Regions from separate parts of the Streptomyces sp. NPDC000229 genome, predicted to be linked through region 3. Evidence: riboswitches for the same ligand, from Rfam matches in the RefSeq annotation. Region 3 holds a riboswitch; each other region holds the start of a gene.
What was found. Region 3 has a riboswitch for cyclic di-AMP ahead of ABT360_RS08990 (transglycosylase family protein). Riboswitches for the same ligand answer to the same signal wherever they lie in the genome.
Positions count from the first base shown of each region.

Region 1: it holds a riboswitch for cyclic di-AMP, as region 3 does, so the genes downstream of both, ABT360_RS07160 (M23 family metallopeptidase) here and ABT360_RS08990 (transglycosylase family protein) in region 3, are expected to answer to the same signal.
Region 2: it holds a riboswitch for cyclic di-AMP, as region 3 does, so the genes downstream of both, ABT360_RS02245 (C40 family peptidase) here and ABT360_RS08990 (transglycosylase family protein) in region 3, are expected to answer to the same signal.
Region 4: it holds a riboswitch for cyclic di-AMP, as region 3 does, so the genes downstream of both, ABT360_RS23755 (C40 family peptidase) here and ABT360_RS08990 (transglycosylase family protein) in region 3, are expected to answer to the same signal.

Region 1 is NZ_JBEPEL010000008.1:52,190-56,159, forward strand. It holds gene ABT360_RS07150 (HPr family phosphocarrier protein) at 1-61, shown strand, start outside; gene ABT360_RS07155 (GntR family transcriptional regulator) at 350-1,060, opposite strand; gene ABT360_RS07160 (M23 family metallopeptidase) at 1,263-2,051, opposite strand; cyclic di-AMP (ydaO/yuaA leader) riboswitch at 2,065-2,228, opposite strand; gene ABT360_RS07165 (M16 family metallopeptidase) at 2,433-3,827, opposite strand; gene ABT360_RS07170 (M16 family metallopeptidase) at 3,824-3,970, opposite strand, start outside.
Region 2 is NZ_JBEPEL010000002.1:148,389-152,358, forward strand. It holds gene ABT360_RS02235 (hypothetical protein) at 1-302, shown strand, start outside; gene ABT360_RS02240 (hypothetical protein) at 310-834, opposite strand; gene ABT360_RS02245 (C40 family peptidase) at 1,262-2,491, opposite strand; cyclic di-AMP (ydaO/yuaA leader) riboswitch at 2,490-2,658, opposite strand; gene pcrA (DNA helicase PcrA) at 2,880-3,970, shown strand, end outside.
Region 3 is NZ_JBEPEL010000011.1:52,879-56,848, forward strand. It holds gene ABT360_RS08980 (FtsB family cell division protein) at 1-5, opposite strand, end outside; gene eno (phosphopyruvate hydratase) at 113-1,393, opposite strand; gene ABT360_RS08990 (transglycosylase family protein) at 1,677-2,369, opposite strand; cyclic di-AMP (ydaO/yuaA leader) riboswitch at 2,373-2,550, opposite strand; gene ABT360_RS08995 (transglycosylase family protein) at 2,811-3,743, opposite strand; gene ABT360_RS09000 (cytochrome P450 family protein) at 3,924-3,970, opposite strand, start outside.
Region 4 is NZ_JBEPEL010000054.1:7,852-11,821, forward strand. It holds gene ABT360_RS23745 (ClpP family protease) at 8-616, shown strand; partial or broken gene ABT360_RS23750 (hypothetical protein) at 620-967, shown strand; cyclic di-AMP (ydaO/yuaA leader) riboswitch at 1,297-1,469, shown strand; gene ABT360_RS23755 (C40 family peptidase) at 1,474-1,950, shown strand; gene ABT360_RS23760 (DUF6328 family protein) at 2,003-2,539, shown strand; gene ABT360_RS23770 (ATP-binding protein) at 2,972-3,403, opposite strand; gene ABT360_RS23775 (helix-turn-helix domain-containing protein) at 3,633-3,970, shown strand, end outside.

The DNA of each region.
Region 1 (3,970 bases), on a different contig from region 3:
CCTGGACCGTCTGGCCAAGCTGGTCGCCGAAGGTCTCGAGGAGCTCCCCGAGACCGTCTGACCTCCCGGTCACCCTTGCAGCACCGCGGAGCCGTACCCCTGGGAAACCGGGCGGTACGGCTCCGCTTTTTGCCGCCGCCGGTCCTTGCACGGCGCGGCCCGGCATCGGGCGCCGTCGGGCCGTTTCGGGAGCTCGGGCATTCTCCGCGGCCGAGCACGGCGGAGACTTTCCGATTCCGGGCCCCACCCGATTTTCGGGGTGAGGCGTCCCTCTTTTACGGCACGCGTCATTTTCGGGCAGGGGAAATTACCGCCGAGAATTCCCCTGCCTTTGTATACGGTGCCGCTGTTAATTGCGGGCGCTCGCGGTGTTTACGCGATGTTGCGAAGTCCTCACAACCCGGCCGCCCGACCGCTCCGACCGGCCCGGCCGCTCCGGGCGGCGCAGCCGGTGCGCGGTCACGGTGCGCTCGACGTGGAGGGCGGTGAGGGCGCGGGCGCGTTCGGCGTCGCCGCGGGCCACGGCGTCCACGATCGCGCCGTACTCGGCCCACGCCTCCATCGGCCGGGCGGGCTGTTCGACGGCGTACATCCAGGCGATCTTGTGCCGGAGCTGGGTCAGCAGCGCCGTCAGCGCCGCGCTGCCGGCCGCCTGGGCGAGCGTCTCGTGGAACCAGGCGCCCAGCGAGCGGAGGTCCTCCCCCTGGCCTCGACGGGCCCGTTCCTGGCCGAGCCTGACCAGGCCGCGCAGCACCTTCAGGTGCGCCTCGGTGCGGCGCTGGGCCGCGCGCGCGGCGCCCAGCGGCTCCAGCAGCGTTCGCATCTCCAGCAGGTCGGCCGCCTCCTGCTCGGTGGGCTCGGCGACGCACGCGCCGACATGGCGGCGGGTGGTGACGAAGCCCTCCGACTCCAGGGTGCGCAGCGCCTCGCGGACCGGAACACGGGAGACGCCGTAACGGCGGGCCAGCTGCTCCTCGGTGAGCCGGCTGCCGCGCTCGAACACGCCGGTGACGATGTCGTCGCGGATCGCCGTGCATACCGAGTGCGCTGGAATGCGCATACCAGAACCCCCAACTTGATCCGCGCGAAACTCAGCCGATTGACGCCTGTCGAGTGACTCTATTGCAGAGGGCCGGAATTTCCGATAGCCACCAGGATTCCATGGAGTTCTTTTTGGCCAGAAGCCCCCGCCGGATGCCGTGGGATGACGAAGGCCCCGGTTCGCATCCCGAACCAGGGCCTTCACCGAACAGCGGAAGGGGTCAGACGTTGACGCCGTGCGAGCGCAGGTACGCGATGGGGTCGATGTCCGAGCCGTACTCGGCGCTCGTACGGGCCTCGAAGTGGAGGTGCGGGCCGGACGAGTTGCCGGTCGAGCCGGAGAGGCCTATCTGCTGGCCCGGCATCACGCTCTGGCCGACCGAGACGTTGACCGACGACAGGTGGCCGTACTGGGTGTACGTGCCGTCGTTCATCTTGATCACCACGTTGTTGCCGTACGCGCCGCCCCAGCCCGCCTCGACGACGGTGCCCGCGCCCACGGAGACCACACGCGAGCCCGAGGCGGCGTGGAAGTCGATACCGGTGTGGCTGCCGGAGGACCACATGGCGCCACCGGTCTGGTAGCCGGTGCTGACGTAGGTGCCCGCGATCGGCAGCTGGAAGGCGTTCAGCCGCTGGCGCTCGGCCTCGCGGTCGGCGCGCTCCTTGGCATCGCGGGCGGCCTTCACCCGGGCCTCGGCCTTGCGCTTCGCCTCCGCCTCGGCCTTCGCCTGGGCGGCGGCCTTGGCGGCGGCCTCCTGGGCCTCCAGCTCCTGGGCCTCGGCCTGGGCGTCGACCTGCTCGGCGAGCGTGTCGGTGATGACCGCCTGGTTGAGGCCGGTGTCCTCGAACGAGCCGGGGGCGGCGTCCGGGGCGGCGGCCAGCGCCGGGGAAGCGAGGGTTCCGATGACGCCGGTGGTGGCGAGGGCCGCGACTCCGGCGACGTGTGCGCTCTTACGGCTCAGGCGGCTCGGGGCACGGTGCTTCCCGGTGGCACGGGTGAACGCCATGAAGTGGCTGGTCCTTTCCTTCCTTCTCGCCTACCGGGTTAGCTGACGGGTTCGGAGCAGGAAGGTCTCCTACGGGCCCCTCCGCACGGGTGCGAAGGCGTCCGATTCACCCCAGGGACTTCGTGGGTCCCCGGCTCCCCAGGCTCGCGCCTGATGGGGACTCGGCGATCGCTGCCCGGTGCCGCGGGTGCGGCGGGTACCGGTCGGGCAGCGCATCAGACGCTAAGCGGCCGATCTTTCAATCACCAAACAGACACGGTTTTTTGTAGCGCACGCCACAGGGCAGACACCGAACCTCCGCAACAAATCGGACATATGACTGGACCCCGGCATCGGGTGATGCCGGGGTCCTGAACCGGTTCGCGGGAAGGCCCGTGTCAATCAGCCGGTGACAACCGTCACTTCGCCGATCCCGAGCGCCTCGACGGGCTCCTTGATCTGAGCCGCGTCGCCGACGAGGACCGTCACCAGACGGTCCACCGGGAAGGCGCTGACGACCGCCGCGGTGGCCTCCACGGTGCCCGTCTCGGCGAGCCGGGCGTACAACTGGGCCTGGAAGTCGTCCGGGAGGTGCTGCTCGACCTGGTCGGCGAGGGTGCCCGCGACGGAGGCGGCCGTCTCGTACTTGAGCGGGGCGACACCCACCAGGTTCTGGACGGCCGTCTCGCGCTCCGCGTCGGTCAGGCCCTCGGCGGCGAGGGTGCGCAGCACCTTCCACAGGTCGTCGAGCGCCGGACCCGTGTGGGGCGTGTCCACCGAGCCGCTGATGGCGAGCATGGCCGCGCCGCCCTCCGGGCCGGAGCGCAGCACCTGACCGAACGCCCGTACGCCGTAGGTGTAGCCCTTCTCCTCGCGCAGGACCTTGTCCAGGCGGGAGGTGAGGGTGCCGCCCAGGCAGTAGGTGCCGAGCACCTGGGCCGGCCAGACGCGGTCGTGCCGGTCGGGGCCGATCCGTCCGATGAGCAGCTGCGTCTGTACGGCGCCGGGGCGGTCGACGATGACGACGCGGCCGGTGTCGTCGGCCGTCACGGGGGGTACGGGGCGGGGCTCGGCGCTGTCGCCGGTCCAGGCGCCGATGGTGTCCGCGAGCACCGCGTCGAGGTCGACACCGGTGAAGTCGCCGACGACGACCGCGGTGGCGGTGGCGGGGCGGATGTGGGCCTCGTAGAAGGCGCGTACGGCCGCGGCGTCGATCCGGGCGACGGTCTCCTCCGAGCCCTGGCGGGGACGCGACATCCGGGAGGTGGCCGGGAACAGCTCCTTGGACAGCTGCATGGCGGCACGGCGGGCCGGGTTGGCGATCTCGTGCGGGATCTCGTCGAGCCGGTTGCGGACGAGGCGCTCGACCTCGCTGTCGGCGAAGGCGGGGGCCCGCAGCGCTTCGGCGACCAGCCCGAGGGCCTTGCCGAGCCGGGAGACCGGGACCTCGAGGGAGACCCGTACGCCGGGGTGGTCGGCGTGTGCGTCGAGGGTGGCGCCGCAGCGCTCCAGTTCGGCGGCGAACTCCTCGGCCGAGTGCTTGTCGGTGCCCTCGGACAGGGCCCGCGCCATGATCGTGGCGACGCCGTCGAGGCCCTCGGGCTCGGCCTCCAGCGGGGCGGCGAGGAAGATCTCGACGGCCACGACCTGCTGGCCGGGACGGTGGCAGCGCAGCACGGTCAGGCCGTTGCCGAGCGTGCCGCGGTCGGGGGCGGGGAAGGCCCACGGCTTGGCGGTCCCGGGGCGGGGCTGCGGGTGGAACTCCATGGACGTCAGGGACACAGCGGCGTCGCTCACTGGTCGGCCCCCTCTTCTGCCTGGTCGCTGTGGTCGGTGCTGACGGGTTCGTAGACCAGCACCGCCCGGTTGTCGGGGCGGAGGCGGGCCTTGGCGACCGCCTGCACCTCCTCGGCGGTGACGTCCAGGACGCGCTGGACGGC
Region 2 (3,970 bases), on a different contig from region 3:
CCCTCCTGGGTGGATTCCTGACCCAGATGAAGGCGATGGGCGAGGGTGCGGCACGCTTCGGCCCGGCGATGCTGCACGGCGCGCTGACCATGCTGGTCACGGGAGTGGTCCTGGTCGGCCTCAACCAGGCGGACGACCAGACCGTGAACAACATCAAGATCGGTGTGAAGCTGGCCGTCCTGGTCGTCATCCTCGGCCTGGTCTACGTCAAGCGGGACGAGGAGCGGGTCGACAAGGCGGCCTTCGGAGCCGTGGGCGGCCTGACCATGGCCAACATCTTCATCGCCACCCTCTGGACCTGATCGCCCGTCAGGCGCCCCGGGCGGCCGCCTCCTCGATGAGGTCCGCCGCCCGCCGCAGCCCGTCCCGCTCCCGGATCACCGCCCCCGCCGCGGTCGGCCGCTCGCGCAGAGACGTGTCGCCGAACAGCCGCTCCAGGGCGCCGGTCAGCTCCTCGTCCGTGAACCGGTAGGTGTCCAGCCGGGCACCGAAGCCCAGGTCGGCGAGGTCCGGCGGCAGGCTGAAGGCCTCGTCCGTCTCCCGTACGCACGAGTCCAGGCGGTGCCAGTGCGGCGGCAGCACGCGCGCGTAGTCGGCTGCCTCGGGATACACGTACAGGTTCGTGTCCGCCTCGTGGATGAACTCCAGGTCCGGCAGGGGCGGCGCCCCCTGTTCGGTCACCCAGGCGCTGAAGCCGGCCCACAGCTCCCGGCGCGTACGGTCGTACTCGGCCCGGAAGGCCGCCCAGCCGGAGTCGTCGCCGGCCGGGTAACCGGAGAAGGCGTGCGGGACGTTCCGCAAGCCGACCTCCGAGCAGCTCGGTACCTGGATCAAGCCGGTCTGGTGCCGGGGCTCTTGATCTCCAGCGGATTGCAGGAGGTGACCGGAGGAGCTGGTCTCGGGTGCCCGTTACTGCGAGCCTCGGCTGAAGGCGGTACTCCGGAGCGGTGTCCCGTACGAAGTCCTTCCAGAACCGGCCCGCGTCCCCCTCCTCCCCCTGTGGGGGAGGAGCGAGACGGACGAGGTCCTCCTCCAACCCGAGCGCGCTGAGGCCCCCCCGCCAGGACGCCTCGGCGGCGAACATCACCCGGTGGCCACGGCGCCGCAGCACGTCCGCGATCCCGACGCGGTTGTTCGTCGGCCCGTACGCGGTCTCCGGTACGAACAGAACGGTCAGCCGGCGGTGATCGGTCATGGTTCCCCCGCGGTCATGGTTCCCCCGCGGTCATGGTTCCCCCGCGGTCATGTCGGTCAGGTCATGTCAGGCCGGACGCACGCAGCTGTGGATGGGCATGTAGTGGATGGACTCCTCGCGGACGACCTCACCGGGCCGGGGGGCGTGGATCATCCGTCCGTCGCCCCTGTAGACGCCCACGTGGCTGATGTCGTCGTGGAAGAACACCAGGTCGCCGGGGCGCAGGTCCTCCGTCGCGACCCTGGTCCCGGCCCACACCTGCTCCCAGGCCGTACGAGGGAGGTCGACCCCCGCCGCCCGCCACGCGGCCTGGGTGAGCCCGGAGCAGTCGTACGAGCTCGGGCCGGTCGCGCCCCACACGTACGGCTTGCCGATCTGGGCCTCGGCGAAGGCGAGGACCTCGCGGGCCTTGGCGGTGTAGCCGCTGTCGTCCTCCGGGTGCCCGTGCGGGTACGGGTGCGGCTGGGGCTGAGGCTGAGGCGTGGGCGGCGACTGCGCCTCGGGCGGGTGCGGCTGGTGCGGCTGGTGCTGTGGCTGCTCCTGGTGCAGCTCGTGGCGCGTGCGGGCCTCTGCCGCCTCGGCCCGCGCCCGCTCCTCGGCCGTCAGCCGAGCCAGCAGCACCCGTGCCTCTCCCAGCTTCCGCTGCACGGCCTGCTTGGTGGTGCGGAGGGAGGCCTGCGAGGCGGTGAGCGACTCCAGCTTCCGCATCGCCTCCGCCCGCTGCTCCGCGGCCTCGGCCTGCTCGGACCGGTGGTCGGTGAGCGTCTCGTGCCGGTGGTCGGTCAGCCGCGTCCCGTCCACGAGCGCCTGCGGGGCGTCCGGGAAGACCACCGACGCGGTCGGGGCCGGCCCGCCCGAGCGGTACTGGGTGGCCGCGTCGCCGCCGAGGGTGCGGCGGGACTCGTTCAGGACGTCCGTACGCGCGACGTCCGTACGCGCGACGTCCGTACGCCCGGCGTCCGTACGCCCGGCGTCCGTACGCCCGGCCGTGTCGTCGAGCATCCCGCCGGCCCGGCGCCGCTGCTGGTCCGTGGCCTCCTTGGCCTTCTTGTACTGCTGCGTCGCCGTGCCCGCCTGCCGGTAGAGGTCGTCGACCTTTCTCTGTACCTCCTCGACCGTCGGTCCCCGGTCGGGGTCGCCCGGCGCACCCGGCGCGGCGGTCGCGCTCTGTGACGACAGGAGCGTGACCGAGGCCAGGGCGGCGGCCGTCGTGACCCCGACGGCGGGGGAGTGGGCATGCAGGGTCTGCAAGGTGCGCGTTGTGCGCGGCTTGCGATGCGACGCCAAGGCCGGCATCTCCTTCCGTGGACCGCCTACCGGGTCAGCTGTCAGGTTCGGGCGGAACTGGAAGGTGCCCTACGGCCGTGCCCGAGCGGCTGCAGGCCGATTCACCTCGGTCGTACGTGGTGGGTCCCCGGTTCCGAACTGCCGTGGAGGCAGCACGAATTCGGCGTGGGCGATCCGATTGGCGTGGTTCGCCGAAGAGAGAACGGACCGCTTGGGCGAGCACGCTAGCCAACCTGTGGTGGTGCTGTGAAGGTTGATGTTCGATATGCCCGATACGTATTCGTGACCTTGGCGTGATGTCGTCGACTCGGTACGGAGCGTGACGAATCGGGCCTGTTCTCGGCGCATCCGCCGTTCGTCCACGGCTGTCAGTGGGGCGGCCTAGACTCGATAGGCGATGAGCAGCCTCTTTGACGACAGCTTCCTGGCGGACCTCCGGAACCACACCTCCGAGGAGCCCCCGCCGCCCGAGGACTCCGAGGGCCCCGGGCACGGCCCGGCCGCGGAGGAGGTCCCCCACGACCTCTTCGGGGACCGCTTCGACGTGCCCCCGGCCCGGGACGCCCACTACCGCGACGGCGCCCCGCGCCCCGTCGTGGACCCCGCCGCGCTGCTGGAGGGGCTGAACGACCAGCAGCGCGCCGCCGTCGTGCACACCGGCTCGCCGCTGCTCATCGTCGCCGGTGCCGGGTCGGGCAAGACCCGGGTGCTGACCCACCGCATCGCCCACCTGCTGGCGACCCGGCACGTCCACCCGGGCCAGATACTGGCGATCACCTTCACCAACAAGGCCGCCGGCGAGATGAAGGAGCGCGTCGAGCAGCTCGTCGGCCCGCGCGCCAACGCCATGTGGGTCATGACCTTCCACAGCGCGTGCGTCCGCATCCTGCGCCGCGAGTCGAAGAAGCTCGGCTTCACCTCGTCCTTCTCGATCTACGACGCCGCCGACTCCAAGCGGCTGATGGCGCTGGTCTGCCGCGATCTGGACCTCGACCCCAAGCGCTTCCCGCCGAAGTCGTTCAGCGCCAAGATCTCGAATCTGAAGAACGAGCTGATCGACGAGGAGACCTTCGCCGACCAGGCCGCCGACGGCTTCGAGAAGACGCTCGCCGAGGCGTACCGGATGTACCAGGCGCGGCTGCGCGAGGCCAACGCCCTGGACTTCGACGACATCATCATGACGACGGTCCACCTGCTCCAGGCGTTCCCGGACGTCGCCGAGCACTACCGCCGCCGCTTCCGCCACGTACTCGTCGACGAGTACCAGGACACCAACCACGCCCAGTACACGCTCGTACGCGAACTGGTGGGCACCGGTTACGAGGACCTGGACCCGGCCGAGCTGTGCGTCGTCGGTGACGCCGACCAGTCGATCTACGCCTTCCGGGGTGCGACCATCCGCAACATCCTCCAGTTCGAGGAGGACTACCCGGAGGCGACCACGATCCTGCTGGAGCAGAACTACCGCTCCACGCAGACCATCCTCTC
Region 3 (3,970 bases):
GCCATGTGTTGTACCCGCCTCCCCTTGCCCGTTACGTACGTACGTCCCCGGACACGGTACGGGACCGTGGCCGGGGACGTAGGTAACCGGGCTGTGCGACCGGGACCGGTGATCAGCCCTTGAAGCGCGGGAAGGCCGAGCGGCCCGCGTACACCGCGGCGTCGTCGAGGATCTCCTCGATGCGCAGCAGCTGGTTGTACTTGGCGACGCGCTCGGAGCGGGCCGGGGCGCCGGTCTTGATCTGGCCGCAGTTGGTGGCGACGGCCAGGTCGGCGATGGTGACGTCCTCGGTCTCACCGGAGCGGTGCGACATCATGCACTTGAAGCCGTTGCGCTGGGCCATCTCGACGGCGTCCAGGGTCTCGGTCAGCGAACCGATCTGGTTGACCTTGACCAGCAGGGCGTTGGCGGCGTTCTCCTCGATGCCGCGCGCCAGGCGCTCCGGGTTGGTGACGAACAGGTCGTCGCCGACGAGCTGGACCTTGGAACCCAGCTTCTCGGTGATGGTCTTCCAGCCGTCCCAGTCGTCCTCGAACAGCGGGTCCTCGATGGAGACCAGCGGGTACGCGTCGACGAGCTCGGCGTAGTAGTCCGTCATCTCGGCGGCCGAGCGGGACTTGCCCTCGAACTCGTAGGCGCCGTCCTTGTAGAACTCGGACGCGGCGACGTCGAGCGCCAGGGCGATGTCCTTGCCCGGAGCGTAACCGGCCTGCTTGATGGCCTCCAGGATGAGGTCGAGCGCGGCGCGGTTGGACTCCAGGTTCGGGGCGAAGCCGCCCTCGTCGCCCAGACCCGTGGAGAGACCCTTCTCCTTCAGGACCTTCTTCAGGGTGTGGTAGACCTCGGCGCCCCAGCGCAGGGCCTCGGAGAAGGACTCCGCGCCGATGGGCGCGATCATGAACTCCTGGATGTCCACGTTGGAGTCGGCGTGCGAGCCGCCGTTCAGGATGTTCATCATCGGAACGGGCAGCAGGTGCGCGTTCGGGCCGCCCAGGTAGCGGAACAGCGGCAGGTCGGACGCCTCGGAGGCGGCGTGGGCGACGGCGAGGGAGACGCCGAGGATGGCGTTGGCGCCGAGCGACGACTTGTCCGGGGTGGCGTCCAGGTCGAACATCGCCTGGTCGATCAGCCGCTGCTCGGTGGCGTCGTAGCCGACGAGCTCCGGGCCGATCTGCTCGATGACGGCGAGGACGGCCTTCTCGACACCCTTGCCGAGGTAACGGTCCTTGTCACCGTCGCGGAGCTCGAGGGCCTCGAACGCTCCGGTGGAGGCACCGGACGGAACGGCAGCACGGCCGGTGCTGCCGTCGTCGAGGCCGACCTCGACCTCGACCGTGGGGTTGCCTCGGGAGTCCAGGATTTCCCGGGCTACGACGACGTCGATGGACGGCACGAGCATCTCCTTCTGGGATGTGACGCAAGATGTGACGCATGGTGGTGCAGGGTCTCTTTGGCCTTGCGGCAAGAGCCTAACCGGCCCGGGGGCCGTGACCAGCCGACGCCCGCCTCCTGGGACGAAAAAGGGCTCACGCGTCGGCATTGCGGGCAAAACGCCGCGAAACTTACCGACTGGTAGCCAGGGTGTGCGGGGGGCCGCTCAGGAGGGCGGAACGGGAAACCCCGGTCCGGCGCGCACGGGGGAAGGGCGCGCCGGACCGGGGTGGTCCCGCAGGGGGTCAGCTCAGGTGGAGCTGCTGGCCCGGGTAGATCAGGTCGGCGTCGTCGACGATGTCCTCGTTCAGCTGGAAGAGCTTCTCCCAGCCGCCCGCGACCTTCTTCTCGGCGGCGATGGTGCTGAGCGTGTCGCCGGCCTTCACCTTGTACTCGCCGTCGCCCTTCTCGACCTTCTTGCCGGTCGGGGTGGTGACGGTCTTCTTGGACTCGGCCTTCGGCGCGGCCTCGGCCTTGGGCGCGGTGCGCTGCTCGCTGCGCGTGGTGGGCTGCTCGGCCTTGCGCTCCTGCTGAGGCTGGGCCTGCTCGGCGCCGCCGTCGTACGAGGCGTTGGACAGGCCGACGCCGCAGCTCGGCCAGGCACCCTTGCCCTGGCCGGCGAGGACCTTCTCGGCGATCTCTATCTGCTGGGACTTGGAGGCCTGGTCGGCGGTCGAGGCGTACGCGGTGCCGCCGTACGCGGCCCAGGTGGAGGCCGAGAACTGCAGGCCGCCGTAGTAGCCGTTGCCCGTGTTGATGGACCAGTTGCCGCCGGACTCGCACTGGGCGACCTTCTCCCACTCGGCGGCGGTGGCGGCCGAGGCGGTCGTGGCGCCCATCAGCGGGGCGGCGACGGCGACACCGGTGATACCGGCGAACGCGGCGAATCGGGCGGCCTTGGAGGGGCGACGGTGCTTGGCCTTGCCGGAAAACAGCATGGGACATCTCCTCACCGACGCCTACGAGGTGAGCTGTCGGGTTCGGGCGAGTGAGTGGCCCGGCCGCGCGGCACTCCCGGTGCGCGCGGCTTCACCCCAAGCCGGTTCCGTGCCATGTCTCCATGGCCGGGCCCGGCACTTACCTTGGGTCCCCCGCTCCTGCCTTCGGCGCATGACGCGACGACTGTTCCCGTCGACCGGCGGCAGGATTCGGCGTTCCGGTCGATGGGGCCCGCGATGGCGAGCGGTCACGACCGTAGACACAGACCACCCCGAAGTTCAAAGACGGACATCCGGGTCAATCAACCCTTATACACCTGCCCTTGACGGGCGTTTACGCAGGTGACGGGCGGATTGTGCGGTTCGGTCGGCCGCGGGGCGCCGGTTGGGGTGAAGAGATTCATGTCTCACTCCCCCGGAACCGGACATACAGGCTGATACCTACGGCTGATCCGTCGTCAGTTCAAGGCTCTGCCCAGGGAGGATGAGGTCGGGGTCGGTGCCGAGGGTGTCCCGGTTGGCCTCATAGAGGGCCGACCAGCCGCCGGAGACCTTGTGCTCGTCCGCGATGGTCCAGAGGCTGTCGCCGGGGCGGACCGTGTACGCGCCGGGCTCGACGCTTCCCGGGTCGCGTGAAGCGCCGTCACCCCGTGAGGCGTGGGCGTCCTTTTCGCGATCGGTGACCGAATTGCCGGTATCGGCGGGATCGGTGGGCTTGATGGCGCTTTCACCCTCGGGTGCGGCGGGGGTGACCGGCGCGGTGGGGTCGACCGGGGCCGTGGGGTCGGCCGGGGCCGTGGGGTCGGCCGGGGCGACCGGCTCCGTCACCGGCGTCTCCTCCTTGGCCGCCTCGCCGCGGTGCTTGCCGGTGCCGGGCGCGGGGCTCTGCGGCGCGCCGGGCGTCGCCGGGGCGGGCTCCGTGGGCAGGAGCGTCCCGACCGGGTCGGTCGCCCCGGACGGCTTCGCCGCCTCGGGCGCGCCCGGGTCCTCGAACGTCTCGGCCGGATCCGTCGCCTCGGGCGTGGCCGGGGCGGTGCCGGTGGGGTCGGCGTCGGGCGAGGCGGTGGCGCCCCCCAGGCCCGCGATGGGGGCGCAGGTCTCCCACGCCTTGACGCCCGTCGCGGCGTAGACCTTCTCGGCGACGGCTATCTGCTCGCCGCGGCTGGCGAGGTCGGGGCGAGCGGCGTGGGCGAGGCCTCCGTACGACTCCCAGGTCTCCTGCGACATCTGCAGGCCGCCGTAGAAGCCGTTGCCGAGATCCGCGCTCCACATGCCGCCGGACTCGCATTCGGCCACCCGGTCCCAGGTGGTGGCGTCCGCCGCGGACGCGGAACCCGCGCCGAGCAGCGGGAGCGCGATGGCGGATCCGGTCACCCCTGCCGCGACGACGATGGCGGGGGCTTGACGGGGTCGTCGGTGCCGGCCGTTCCCGGAGCGCATGCGGTGCTGCCTTTCGCGTGACTGCTGAGGTGACGGTGAACGTAGCGGCATTCGAACGTCAGTCACAAGTCGATGCAGCGGAGATCACGCGAAGATCACAGAAATGACGATCCGTCAGCTGACGTGTGTCACAAAGGGGGTGAACTCGACCGGGAGCGTAC
Region 4 (3,970 bases), on a different contig from region 3:
CACGGTCATGATCCGTACCGCGCGTTACGTCCTGCCCGAGTTCACCGAACGCACCAGCGCCGGGAGCCGCACGCTCGACCCGTACTCCAAGCTCCTGGAGGAGAGGATCGTCTTCCTGGGAACCCCGATCGACGAGACCGCCGCCAACGACGTCATCGCGCAGTTCCTGTACCTGGAACACGCCGCGCCCGACCGGGACATCTCGCTCTACATCAACTCCCCCGGCGGGCCCCTCAGCGCCGCGTCGGCCATCTACGACACGATGCAGGCCGTCCGGTGCGACGTGGAGACGACCTGCATCGGCCAGGCCGCGTCCACCGCCGCCGTCCTGCTCGCCGCCGGAGCCCCCGGCAAGCGGATGGCCCTGCCGGGTGCGCGCGTGCTGGTCCAGCAGCCCGCGACGGAGGAGCCCTTGCGCGGGCAGCCGTCGGACCTGGACATCCACGCGCGGGAGTTGCTGCGGCTGCGCGACCAGCTCGCCGGCATGCTCGCCCGCCACACCGGCCAGAGCCGCGACCGGATCGACGCCGACCTGGAGCGCGACACGGTCTTCGACGCGGCCGCCGCCGTGGCGTACGGCCTGGTCGACCATGTCGTCGCCAACCGCAGGCGGTGACCGATGCCGTCACCCGAGCCGCCCGAGCCGATCGGGCCGCCGTCCGAGCCCCCGCCGCTCCCCGCCCTGACCCGAGCCGAATGCGCGTTCGTCGACAGTTGACTCGAGGTCGTCGACCTCCTGGGGCGGATCAACCCGGCGCGCGCCACCCACACCTACAGCGCCCTGCGCGCGGCACAGGCCCTCGTCGGACGTGCGACGGCGCTGCGCGACGCCCTGACGTCGATGCACGAGCGCGGCGAGAGCGACGTGCATGCCCATACGCTGGCGCGAGCATTGCGGGTGCTTGACGGCGAACGGCGCGCGGGACGCGTGACGGTGCCTCAGAATCGAGGCGTGGGGCCGACGTAGCTCTCCCCCGAATGGGCTCAGGAGTACGAGAACCGGTCCCTCGTTCAGCGTACGCAACCGGACGAATTTCGTACGACCCGAGTTGCGCAGCAGGTGTACACATCTGGCGGAATATCACCTTCCGCCGCTGGTGCGGGGATCGTCGATGTCTCGCCGCCGGGCACCAAATCCACCCTGTCCACCCGAACGGATCAGTCGTGAGGAGCCTCACAAACGGCCGTTTCGACTCGGAATTTCCCCTCGACATGGGTCAAGATCCCTCACGACGACAAGCCCCCGCCGCCGCGGCGGGGCGGTCCGGGCGGACGCCGAGTCCTGCCGCCGTTCCGGATGACTGGTCGACAGGAGTGGATCGGCAGGAGTGGAGGACCCGAGCAGTACGGGTGACCGAACGATGTACGTCCCATCGGTCGCCCTTGGGGTGAAGCCGCGTCAGCGGCCGGGCAACTTCGCCAGTCCGAACCCGACAGGTCATCCTTCACAGGCGGCTGACGAAGGGTTGCGCAATGACCGCGCAGATTCATGTCCCGTCTCTGCTGTCCCGGGCGGGTGCCGTCTCGGCACTCACCCTCGCCGCCGTCGGTGGCCCGATGCTGGCGCCCGGCGCCGTGTCGGATGCCCAGGCCGCCCCGGCGTACTCGACGAAGGCGCTGAACATCGCCGCGTCCAAGAAGGGCGCACCGTACAAGTACGGAGCGGCGGGCCCGTCCCGGTTCGACTGCTCCGGCCTGACGCTGTACTCGTACAAGAAGGCCGGCAAGACACTGCCGCGCACGGCACAGCAGCAGTACAACAAGACCCGCCACATCTCCGCCTCCAGCCGGCAGAAGGGCGACCTGGTCTTCTTCCATCGGGGAAGCAACGTCTACCACGTGGGTATCTACGCGGGTAACAACAAGATCTGGCACTCACCGAAGTCGGGGTCGGTGGTGAAGCTGGACAAGATCTGGTCGAAGTCGGTCTGGTACGGACGGGTCCGCTGATCCTCCCGTGACCCCGCGTGCATGAGCCGTGGTGCGGGGGTACTCGTCGGAAATGTCCGGCGAGAGCCCCCGCACCGCGCGCAACGAGACGCCCCTGGAGCGCGCCGACCGCAATTTCGCCGAGCTGCTCCAGGAACTGCGCGTCACCCAGACCGGCGTGCAGATCCTGTTCGCCTTCCTTCTGACCCTGGCGTTCATGCCCCGCTTCGGCTTGCTCGACTCCTACCAGCGGGGCATGTACGTCGTGACGCTGCTGCTCTCGGTCGTGGCGACGGTCCTGCTCACCGCCCCGGCCGCGCTGCACCGCACGCTCTTCCAGCAGGGCGCCAAGATCCGCATCGTGGCCGTCTCGTCCCGGCTGGCGAAGATCGGGCTCGGTGTCCTCGCCCTGGCGCTGACCTGTTCCGTGTCGCTGGTCGTGGATGTGGTGCACGGCCGCCCCGAGGGCCTGGCGGCGGGCGGCTTCACCCTGCTGGTCTGCGCGGGCCTGTGGGGGTTCCTCCCCCGCCTCGTACGGCGTCGACTCAGCGCCCGGCCACCGGAGCGACCAGCAGAGACACACACAGGGCGGCGAGTCCGCCGCCGGTGACGCCCTGCACGGCCCTGGCGGTACGCGGCCGTCGCAGCCATCGCCCCAGCCGGTCGACCACCAGCGCGACGGCCGGGAACCCCACGAGGGCGAGGACGACCGCGCACGGGCGTGCTGGGACTCGACGGGAGCAGGGGGCGGAACGGACGATCTCCGGGCCGGGCGCCGGGCACAGGCGGCGGAACGGACGGTCCCGGCGTCGAGGGCGGGGCGGTGGGCCCGGCGGCGGGGGCGGGCGGTCATGCCCTGGGCGTCAGGTCCCGGACGGCGGCGGCGGTCCTCAGGTGCGGGCGCGAGACCGGGCTCGGCGGGTGAGGTCCCGGAGGGCGGGGCGCGGGTGCACGGCGGGGCTGGTGCGGCCGGGAGCAGAGGCCGGGCCCCGGCGGACGCCCTCAGGCGGACGGCCGCGTCCTGGCCGGCGGCGGGGCAGGGTCAAGTCTGGACCGGGACCGTCCAGGGGAGGGCGATCCAGACGGTCTTGCCGCCTTCCGGGGTCGGGGTGACCGAGAGGCGGCCACCGCACTCCGCGGTGAGCCAGCGGATGATGACCATTCCGCGGCCGTTGTCCTGCTGGACCGCGGCGGGCAGCCGTTGCGGCCAGCGCGGGTGACTGTCGGTGACTCCGATGCGCAGCCGCTCGTCGCGCTCCAGCCGTACGTCGACGGTGAACGTCGGCGACTGGCCGAAGGTGTGCTGGACGGCGTTGGTGGCGAGTTCCGAGACGATCAGCCGTACCGTGTCGGCCGTTTCGGCCTCGGTGGGGAGGCCCCATTCCGCGAGGACGTCCGCCACATATCTCCGGGCGGTGGAGACCGAGGCGGGATCGCTCGGCAGAGTGACGGATGCTTCCTGATGGTCTGCCATGGCGACGCTGTCCCTTTCCCACCGGGGCCGGACTCCGACACGTACCGGATGTTTTGTGAGGACGGCCTCGGATTGTGCTTCGCGCCAGACTGCCACTTATGTCGCCCCTGTTGGGGGCGATCCCCCAAGATATGCATATATCTGTCGCTCGAAGCGGTGAACCCTGCGACGCGAGACCGGATTTGGGCGGCAGACTGAGGGGTTGGCCCGGCTGCGGGAGGAGGCGGTCATGCGAGGCGCTCGGCACGGCCCGGCGGTGCGTCGGCGCAAGCTCGGTGAGGAGCTGCGCGGACTGCGCCTGGCCGCCGGCCTCACCAGCCGCGAGGCGGCACGGCTGGTGGGCTGGCACCAGTCGAAGGTGAGCCGGATCGAGACGGGTGCGAGCGGGGTGACGGCGGCGGACGTCGCACGGCTGCTCGACGCCTACGGCGTTCACGACCCGCGGTTGCGGGCCCTGCTGGAGGCACTGGCGGGAGCGGCCGCGGACGGTGGCGGGGCGGGATGGTGGCATGCGTACCGGGGCGTGCTCCCGCCTCCGTACCAGGACTTCATCAGCCTGGAGGCACA